3 regions of the Blautia caccae genome follow, and region 3 is predicted to be linked to each of the others. Evidence: riboswitches for the same ligand, from Rfam matches in the RefSeq annotation. Region 3 holds a riboswitch; each other region holds the start of a gene.
The links. A riboswitch is a leader RNA that binds a small molecule or an ion and turns the genes downstream of it on or off. The one in region 3 is predicted to bind thiamine pyrophosphate.
Positions count from the first base shown of each region.

Region 1: it holds a riboswitch for thiamine pyrophosphate, as region 3 does, so the genes downstream of both, thiC (phosphomethylpyrimidine synthase ThiC) here and WMO65_RS14400 (thiamine-binding protein) in region 3, are expected to answer to the same signal.
Region 2: it holds a riboswitch for thiamine pyrophosphate, as region 3 does, so the genes downstream of both, thiM (hydroxyethylthiazole kinase) here and WMO65_RS14400 (thiamine-binding protein) in region 3, are expected to answer to the same signal.

Region 1 is NZ_JBBMFP010000008.1:209,184-212,440, reverse strand. It holds gene thiF (sulfur carrier protein ThiS adenylyltransferase ThiF) at 1-390, opposite strand, end outside; gene thiS (sulfur carrier protein ThiS) at 392-589, opposite strand; gene thiC (phosphomethylpyrimidine synthase ThiC) at 660-1,967, opposite strand; TPP riboswitch at 2,061-2,169, opposite strand; gene WMO65_RS11085 (glycoside hydrolase family 31 protein) at 2,241-3,257, opposite strand, start outside.
Region 2 is NZ_JBBMFP010000009.1:134,422-137,678, reverse strand. It holds gene WMO65_RS11910 (ATP-binding cassette domain-containing protein) at 1-1,361, shown strand, start outside; TPP riboswitch at 1,417-1,524, shown strand; gene thiM (hydroxyethylthiazole kinase) at 1,591-2,415, shown strand; gene thiE (thiamine phosphate synthase) at 2,402-3,061, shown strand; gene WMO65_RS11895 (HAD family hydrolase) at 3,058-3,257, shown strand, end outside.
Region 3 is NZ_JBBMFP010000012.1:63,151-66,407, reverse strand. It holds gene WMO65_RS14405 (ABC transporter substrate-binding protein) at 1-1,214, shown strand, start outside; TPP riboswitch at 1,253-1,365, shown strand; gene WMO65_RS14400 (thiamine-binding protein) at 1,488-1,784, shown strand; gene WMO65_RS14395 (ABC transporter permease) at 1,753-2,517, shown strand; gene WMO65_RS14390 (ABC transporter substrate-binding protein) at 2,543-3,257, shown strand, end outside.

The sequences.
Region 1 (3,257 bases), on a different contig from region 3:
CCGGTCAAATGCTTCACAGATGATCTTGTCATCCCTAAACAGGCGGTCTATATTGTTCTCTGTTACCTTAACTGTGTCGGTGCGGACTGAGATGTAAGGGTTGATCTCTGAGATCTCTTCTTTCAGCGCTTCTGTTTTATACCTGCCTAAATGCTTCATCCTGTAAATCTGCCGGTTCAAATTGCTGGGCTCCACCCGGTCAAAATCGATCAGGTGAAGACTTCCGATGCCGGTACGCGCCAGCATTACAGCCACATGGGAGCCCAGACCGCCGAGGCCGGCAATGGCGGCACCGGCATTCCGGAGTTTCCGGTGTATGGGGAGGGTATGGCGTTCTATAAGAACTTCCTCGATTTCGTCTTTGGACAGGATCGTATGTCTTTCTTCCAAATCAGCCGCCTCCTACAAAGCTGACAATCTCATAGGTATCTCCATCCTGAACGATGGTGTCAGCGTAACGGTTTTTGGAAAGAATATCACCGTTTCTCTCCACAGCGATGCGCTGCAGGGAATAACCCCGTTCCACTAGGAGGGTTTCCACTGTACAGGGGGCAGTAAGCTGAATGGCATTTCCGTTGATTGTTATCATTTGATATACCTCTTTATGTATGTGCTGTGTGACTGCTTAACAGGTCTTCGTATTTGCAGTGCTGCTTTTATCATTCGTCATAGATGCTGACAATCTCACCTTCCAGGATACGGTTCATGTTCCTGACTGCGCAGAAATTACCGCACATGCTGCAGGTGTCCTCCTTTTCAGGCTTTGCCTCTGCCCGGTAGCGCCCGGCTTTTTCCGGGTCCAGACAGAGACGGAACATTTCTTCCCAGTCCAGTTTCTTGCGGGCTGTACTCATTTTATTGTCCCAGTCGGCAGCGCCTTTTACACCTTTAGCAATATCTGCGGCATGTGCTGCGATGCGGGAAGCGATAATACCTTCCTTTACGTCCTCCAGATTGGGCAGACGCAGGTGTTCCGCCGGGGTCACATAGCACAGGAAGGAAGCGCCGTAGGTGGCTGCAATGGCACCGCCGATGGCAGCGGTAATGTGGTCGTATCCAGGGGCAATGTCTGTCACCAGGGGACCCAGCACATAGAAGGGGGCACCCTGACAGAGTGTCTGCTGAATCTTCATATTGGCCTCAATCTGGTCAAGGGGCATGTGTCCGGGGCCTTCCACCATAACCTGTACATCCTTTTCCCAGGCGCGTTTTGTCAGCTCACCCAGAGTGATCAGCTCCTCGATCTGGGAAATATCAGAGGCATCCTGAATGCATCCGGGGCGGCAGGCGTCTCCAAGGCTCATGGTAATGTCGTATTCCCGGCAGATATCCAGAATCTCATCATAATGTTCGTAGAAGGGGTTTTCCTGGCCTGTCATTTCCATCCAGGCAAAGATAATGGAGCCCCCGCGGGAAACGATATTGGTCAGACGTTTGTTTCGTTTGAATTTTCCGGCAGTCTCTTTGTTGATGCCGCAGTGGATGGTCATGAAGTCCACCCCGTCCTCGGCGTGCATGCGGACAATGTCAAGCCACTGCCGGGAAGTGATCTCTTTCAGGGGTTTGTGATAGTAGACTACAGCGTCATAGATGGGGACGGTTCCGATGATGGCAGGGCATTCTTTTGTCAGGCGTCTGCGGAAGGTGCGGGTATCCCCGTAGGAGCTCAGATCCATAATAGATTCAGCACCCATTTTTACCGCGTTGTTGACTTTTTCAATTTCCATGTCCATGTCTTTGCAGTCCCTGGAAATGCCCAGATTTACATTGATCTTCGTTCTGAGCATGGAACCAATGGCGTTTGGCTCCAGAGAGGTGTGTTTTTTGTTGCAGGGAATGATGACCTGGCCTTTGGCCATGAGAGCCATGAGTTCTCTGACATCCATCTGTTCTTTTTTGGCTGCCGATTCCATCTCTTTTGTGATAATGCCTTTTCTGGCAGCGTCCATCTGTGTTGTGTACTGCATGTAAATCTCCTTTCTGTGTGACACGGAAATGCCCGGAAGGAGATAGAAGAGGTGAAAAAAATGCACCCCTGATGGGGTGCACCAAATATTACATAAACTTCTGGTTCGCTTCCTACGCCGGCATTATCCGTATCAGGTTCTCAGGGTCGAAATCCGTTCGTATTTCCTCTCAGCCGACGCGTCAGCTCCCCTTGCGTATTCAATTGTTTTCAGGTATTTTTCCTGCCATAATCATATAGCGGCTGGAGAAAATTGTCAACACTGAATTTTATATTATATATTTTTGATCAGATATTCCTGTCTGCCATCCCGCAGAAATACAGGAAGGGTATCCATGGAAGCTTCCGCTTCGATCCACTGTCCGCCTTCCAGAATTTCACCTGTATGGGCATTGGTCCAGGTGCTGCCCTCAGGCAGATAGACCTTCCGCCTGAAGGCGTGGGGTTCCACAATAGGAGCCGCCAGAATGTCCGGGCCGTACATGTACTGGGTATCCAGTTCCCAGGTGTTTAAATCCTCCGGGAATTCATAGAACATGGTACGCATAACCGGAGCGCCTGTCTCGTGTGCCTCAGCCATAAGGCTTCTGGTATAATCCCGCATCATTTCACGGATCTCAATGAATTTCTTCATGATCTGGTAATTTTCTTCCCCATAACTCCAAATCTCATTGTCTGCGCCGGTTCCCTCAGTCTCCTCTCCGTCTGCTTTGTAGAGCGGTGTGCGCGGGAGGCGGTTGCCGTGAAGGCGCATAACAGGGCAGAAGGCGCCGAACTGGAACCAGCGGATCAGCAGTTCCTGGAAGTCCTTGTCATAAATGTTGCCGCCGTGGAAGCCGCCGATATCTGTTGTCCACCAGGGGATTCCGGAGAGCCCCATCTGCAGGCCGGCCACGATCTGGTTGCGGAAATCCTGATAGGTGGAGTGGATATCGCCGGACCAGATCAGGGCACCGTACTGCTGGCTTCCTGCCCATGCACAGCGCACCAGGTTCAGAACGTCCTCCTGGCCGGCTGCTTTCTGGCCTTCATAGAAGCCGCGGGCGTATTCTCTGGGGTAAATGTTTCCCTGCTGCATGACGCTTCCGGCATAGTAACGGTAGTTTTCGTAATCATAGGTGGTATATTCCGGTTCCGCTTCATCCAGCCAGAAGAGTTTGATTCCGTTTTCCCTGTAATTCTTTCTGCATTTCTCCCAGACATATTCTCTGGCCTCAGGGTTGGTGGCATCATAGAATACATTGTTGCCCTGGAAATCCATCTGGACGTTCAGGCCGTGTTCTGTCTGGAC
Region 2 (3,257 bases), on a different contig from region 3:
CCTACGCAGAGTATACAGGGGAGATTGTCAAAAACCACATAAAGGCAGGGTATCTGCCCCAGGAGCTGGAAGAGCGGAACCGGGAGAAAAGCATCTGGGAGTTTTTCACGGAAGAATCAGACTTTTATAATATGTCCCCCAAAGAGCTTTCAAAGATAAGCAGGGAGCTTGGAATACCGGCGGATATTTACTATTCCCAGCAGAAGATGGGAGAGCTCTCCGGCGGAGAGAAAATCAAGCTGCAGATGGCGGGAATCCTCATGGGAAATCCCCATATCCTTCTGCTGGATGAGCCGTCCAATGACATTGATATCAGGACTTTGGAGTGGATGGAACAGTTTATGAACAGCAGTCATATTCCCATCCTCTATATCTCCCATGATGAGACATTGATCGAGCGCACAGCCAATGTCATCATTCATCTGGAGCAGATCAACAGAAAGACAAAGCCCAGGTACACGGTGGCAAAGATGGACTACAAAACGTATATGGAAAACAGGGCAAGAGGGCTCACCAATCAGGAACGCATCGCAAGAAAAGAGCGGGAGGAAGCTGAAAAACAGGAGGAACGGTTCCGCAGGATCCAGCAGAAAGTGGAGAGTGACCAGAGAAATATCAGCCGGCAGAATCCTCACGGAGGCAAGCTTTTGAAAAAGAAAATGCATGCGGTAAAAGCCATGGAACGCCGGTATCAGAGGGAGGCGGAGGACAGGACGGAGATACCCGAGACAGAGGATGCTATTTTTATCCGTTTTCAAAAGGGCACCTCCATTCCAAACGGTAAGACAGTGCTGGAGTATTCTCTCGACAGACTCGCGGTTGGAGACAGGCTGCTCTCAACACAGATTCATCTGACTGTAAAAGGACCGGAAAAAATCTGCATTACCGGGGCAAACGGTACGGGAAAGACAACACTGCTTAAAAAAATTGCTGCAACCATGGAGGGGCGTACCGATATCCGGGCCGCTTATATGCCGCAGAACTATGAGGAAAAAATGGACGGCAGCAGGACGCCGCCGGAATTTCTTGAGAAGACGGGTGACAAAGAAGAAATCAGCAGGATACGCACCTATCTGGGCAGTATGAAATACACGGCGGATGAGATGGACCACTGCATCTCCCAGCTTTCCGGCGGACAGAAGGCAAAGCTGTTCTTTCTGAAAATGAGCCTGGACGGCAGCAATGTGCTCCTTCTGGATGAGCCGACCAGAAACTTTTCACCGCTCTCCGGGCCGGTCATCCGAAAACTGCTGGCTGATTTTGAGGGGGCAGTCATCAGTATCTCCCATGACAGGAAATATATGGAGGAGGTGTGCGATACCATCTATGAACTCACAGACAGAGGGCTGGAGAAGAAATGAGGATAGACAGGGAGTATTTGACAGATACAGGCAGGTGTGGTATTCTTATAGTCAGTTAATTCATCAGGGGAGTCTGTAGCGGCAGGCTGAGAGGAAGTAATCAACTTCGACCCTTTAACCTGATATGGGTAATGCCAGCGTAGGGAGAGAAGGACGATTCCGGGAGACGTGTTGGCGTCTCCCTTTTTGTGTTCGGCGGCCCTGTCAGGATGCAGAGAGGAGAACAGAAATGCTGGGAGAAATACTGGAAAATGTCAGAGAAAGATCGCCTCTGATTCAGAACATCACCAATTATGTAACTGCAAATGACTGCGCCAATATTACATTGGCCTGCGGCGCTTCCCCGACGATGTCGGACGGGGAGGAGGAAGCAGAGGAAATGGGGCGTCTCTGCGACGGCTTAAATATCAATATGGGAACTCTCCATCCGCGCTCTGTAAAAGCCATGCTTCTGGCCGGAAAAAGTGCTGCGGGTTTTGGCCGCCCCATTGTGCTTGACCCTGTGGGAGCCGGCGCATCCACATACCGCCGGGAGACAGCAGAAGAGCTGCTCAGGGAGATTCCATTTACTGCCATCCGGGGAAATATATCTGAGATCAAGACCATTTCCGGAGGCAGAAGCAGCTCCAAAGGTGTGGATGCCGACGCAGCGGATGCTGTGACAGAGGAGAATCTGGAAAAGACCATAGCGCTGGCCAGAGACTTTTCAGGAAGGACAGGAGCTGTGATCGCCATAAGCGGCGCAGTGGATATTGTGACAGATACAAAAAACACATACATAATCAGAAACGGGCATCCCGTCATGGCAAAGATCACTGGCTGCGGATGTATGTTAAGCTCCCTCACCGCAGCCTATCTGGCTGCCAATCCTGACAGAAAGCTGGAGGCCGTGGCTGCTGCTGTCATCACCATGGGCCTGTGCGGGGAGAAGGCATATGAGAAAATGGCAGAGGAGAACAGCGGCAACGCAGGCTGCAGGAATCACCTGATCGATGAAGTATATAAACTGACCGGCCGGGAGCTGGAGAGAGGAGCAAAATATGAATTGCGTTGAGAAGAGAGAGTTGGTGAGGCGTGCCCTGCTTTTGTATGCCATTACGGACCGGTCCTGGGTGGGGGAAATGACACTTTACGAACAGGTTAAGGCGTCCCTGGACGGAGGTATCACGCTTCTGCAGCTCAGGGAAAAGGATATGCCGGATGATGAGTTCCTGCGCGAGGCAAAGGACATGAAGGCGCTGGCGGCCAGCTACCGCGTGCCCTTTATTATCAATGACAATGTGGGTATTGCGCTGGCTGTGGACGCGGACGGGGTACATGTGGGACAAAGCGATATGGAGGCGGGAAGCGCCAGGGAAAAACTGGGCCCTGACAAGATCATAGGCGTCTCTGCAAGAACCGTGGAGCAGGCTTTGCAGGCTGAAAAAATGGGCGCGGATTATCTGGGAGTCGGCGCGGTATTTTCTACCTCTACAAAAGAGGATGCAGATGTGATATCCCGGGAAACACTGCAGGAAATCTGCCGGGCTGTATCCATTCCCGTTGTGGCTATCGGAGGGATCAAGAAAGAGAATTTGATGCAGCTTGCCGGAAGCGGTGCCGCCGGAGTGTCTGTCATATCCGGTATCTACGGACAGCCGGATATCAGAAAAGCCTGTGAGGAGCTGCTGGCTCTGGCGAAGGAGATGACAGAAAAATGAGAGAAATAAAAGGGGCTGTCTTCGATGCGGACGGTACGCTGTTCGACTCTATGGGGCTGTGGGACCGGGCAGGGGAAATCTATCTGAGGCGGAAAGGAATCAGACCCGGGGAGGATACGAAGGAGCAGCTGGAGACCATGACCATGGAGGAATCCGCAGAGTATTTCCGCAGCAGTTACGGGATCCGCCTGGAACG
Region 3 (3,257 bases):
TATACATTGATAAAAATGAGCCGGATGTTGTGATCACCCTCTTTACCCAGGGGGAAAACATATCAGAGATTATAAATAAGTGCTGTTCTGATGTGATCAATCCAAAAACAAAGGGCAATATTATCCTGTACAGTGATTTCGCGGATTTCTATGCAGAGGAAGGGCTTTCTTACCGGGAACTTCTGCTGAAGCGCATGGAAAGCGGACAGGCGGATGACCTGTATATCATACCGGCGGAGGATGTGCTGGAGTTTGACCAGAAAGGTTTTATCTATGATTTATCCGGTCTTGACTGTATCAGCAGCCTTTCTGAGGATGCCCTCCGGCAGAGTACATATAAGGGGAAGGTGTTTTCTGTCCCTCTGTCCTATACCGGTTTTGGCCTGATCTGGAATGTGGATATGCTCCATCAGTATCAGCTGGAGATTCCGGAGACACTGGACGAGTTCTGGAACGTCTGTGATGTATTAAAGCAGAACGGCATCCTTCCCTACGGGGCCAATAAGGATTTTGGACTGAGTGTTCCTGCCATGTGTGCGGGACTGGGGCCGCTGTATCAGAATCCTGAGAGTGAGGCGCTTACTGCCGCTCTTGCAAAGGGGGAAACGCCTGTCAGTACCTATATGCGGGACGGCTTTGCTTTTCTGCAGACCATGATCGACAGGGAATATCTGGATGTGGAACGCTCCTTGGAGACACTGCCGGGCAGTGACGAGGAGGCCGCCTTTTTCGCTGAGGGAAAATGCGCGTTTATCAGTTCTCTCTGCCGCGCGGCAGCGTTTGCCAGGGACTACCCGTTTGCAGCCGAGATGACCGCGCTGCCGGTGCTGAAGGAAGGTCCCGTCTGTGTTGTGGGTGCGGACCAGAGGCTGGCTGTCAATCCCAATACAGAGCATCTTGGCGAGGCGCTTGCCATCCTGGAAAACCTGTGTACCACAGATACGCTCAATGCATTTGCAGGGGAGCTGGGGAAGGTATCCTCAGCACGCGGAAATGAGGCCACCACGCTGCCCCAGGCTGAGAAGTTTGTATCCTGTCTGGCATCCGGAGGCCAGATTCCCAATCAGGATTTCACGCTCCCGTTTAATACCTGGAATACCATCAAGGAACTCTGCGTAGAGCTCTGTGAGGGGGCGGACGTAGAGACCGTGTGCAGGGAGTATGATGAGAGACAGAAAGAGGAAATTGCGCTGTACGGCGATAAAGATATATGAGATTGACTTGACAATCAATTTACAATGAAGTAAACTTGAGAAGACAACAGGGGAGCTGGAGAGAAGTCCGGCTGAGAGTAAAACCGTAATCGTTTTTCACCCTTAACCTGATCCGGGTAATGCCGGCGTAGGGAGCATAAGAGAGGCACCATAGACCGGTGCGCATTTGTTCTGAAAAACAGCTCCTGTTCGGGTAAAACCTGTCGGGGGCTTTTTCTTTTGCACAGATTCCCCGGCAGAAAACGATGATAAATTTCTAAGGAGGAAAAGAAAATGAACGCAAGCGTAGCAATCCAGACACTGCCGGAGACAGCAAATGACGAGGAACTGATCCGTATAGTCGATGAGGTCATTGACTATATTAAGAGTACGGGGCTGAACTATTATGTAGGGCCTTTTGAGACAGCCATTGAGGGTGACTATGATGAACTTATGGATATTGTAAAAGAATGCCAGCACATCGCTGTCCGTGCAGGCGCACCTTCTGTTGCGGCCTATATTAAAGTGTCCTATAAGCCAGAAGGAGATGTGCTGACCATTGAGAAAAAAGTTACAAAGCACCACCAGTAAGCTATGGGCATCTGCAGCCCTGGCCGCCATTCTGGTCATCTGGCAGGCTGTCTCCATGGCAGGCCTGGTCCCGGGGTATATGCTGCCCTCGCCGGTACAGGTGGTGAGGGCGTTTATCAGTGAATTTCCCCTGCTCATGGAGAATTCTAGGGTGACGCTTTTGGAGGCGGCTGCAGGGCTTTTCTGCGGTGTGGTTTTCGGGTTTGTCATGGCAGTTCTTATGGACCGCTTTGACAAGCTTTACAAGGCGTTTTATCCGCTGATCGTTATTACACAGACCGTGCCTACCGTAGCCATCGCGCCTCTTTTGGTGCTGTGGTTCGGATATGAGATGCTGCCAAAGGTCATTCTGATCGTGATCGTGACCTTTTTCCCTATCACCATTGGGCTTTTGGAAGGATTCCGCTCCGCAGACAAGGATATGATGAACCTTTTACGAAGCATGGGGGCCGGCAGGCTTCAGATCTTCCGATATATCAAGATGCCGGGGGCCATGGGCCGGTTTTATGCAAGCCTGCGCATATCTGCCTCCTACTCCGTGGTGGGAGCGGTTATCTCTGAGTGGCTGGGCGGTTTTTCCGGCCTCGGTGTGTATATGACACGTGTGAAAAAGGCGTTTGCCTTTGACAAAATGTTTGCAGTTATTTTTCTCATATCCATTATCAGCCTTCTTCTCATGAAGCTGGTGGATATTCTGCAGAAAAAAAGCATGCCCTGGGAACGGGCAAAATAAGACAGAACAGAGAGGACAATGGAGGATGAAAAAGAAGATTCTGGCGGCTGTCCTGACAGCCTGTATGCTCACATCTGTGGCGGCGTGCGGCAGCAGCAGTGACGGCGGGAAGAAGGACAGCGGGTCCGAAGATTTGGAGAAGATCACTTTCGTGCTGGACTGGACCCCCAATACAAACCATACAGGTCTTTACGTGGCGAAAGAGAAGGGATATTTTGAGAAGGAGGGACTGGATGTAGAGATTGTACAGCCACCGGAGGACGGCGCGGACGCTCTTGTGGCATCGGGAAAAGCCCAGTTTGGTGTCTCTTTCCAGGACAGCATGGCACCGGGTGTGGCAGGTGACAACGCACTGCCAAATACAGCGGTAGCAGCCCTGATCCAGCACAATACATCCGGCATTATCTCCAGAAAAGGGGAGGGGATGGAGCGCCCCAAAGGTCTGGAAGGAAAGAAATACGCCACCTGGGATGCCCCCATTGAGAAAGCCATGATGCAGAATGTGGTGGAAAAAGACGGCGGGGATTTCTCTAAAGTGGAACTGATCCCAAGTACGGTCACAGACGAGGTCTCCGCGCTGAAATCAAAATCCGTGGATGCCATCTGGATTTTCTATGCGTGGGCAGGAGTTGCCACAGAGGTAGCAGATCTGGAGACGGATTACTTTGCCTTTAAGGATATCAATCCTGTATTTGATTACTATACACCGGTTGTGATAGCAAACAATGATTTTCTGGAAG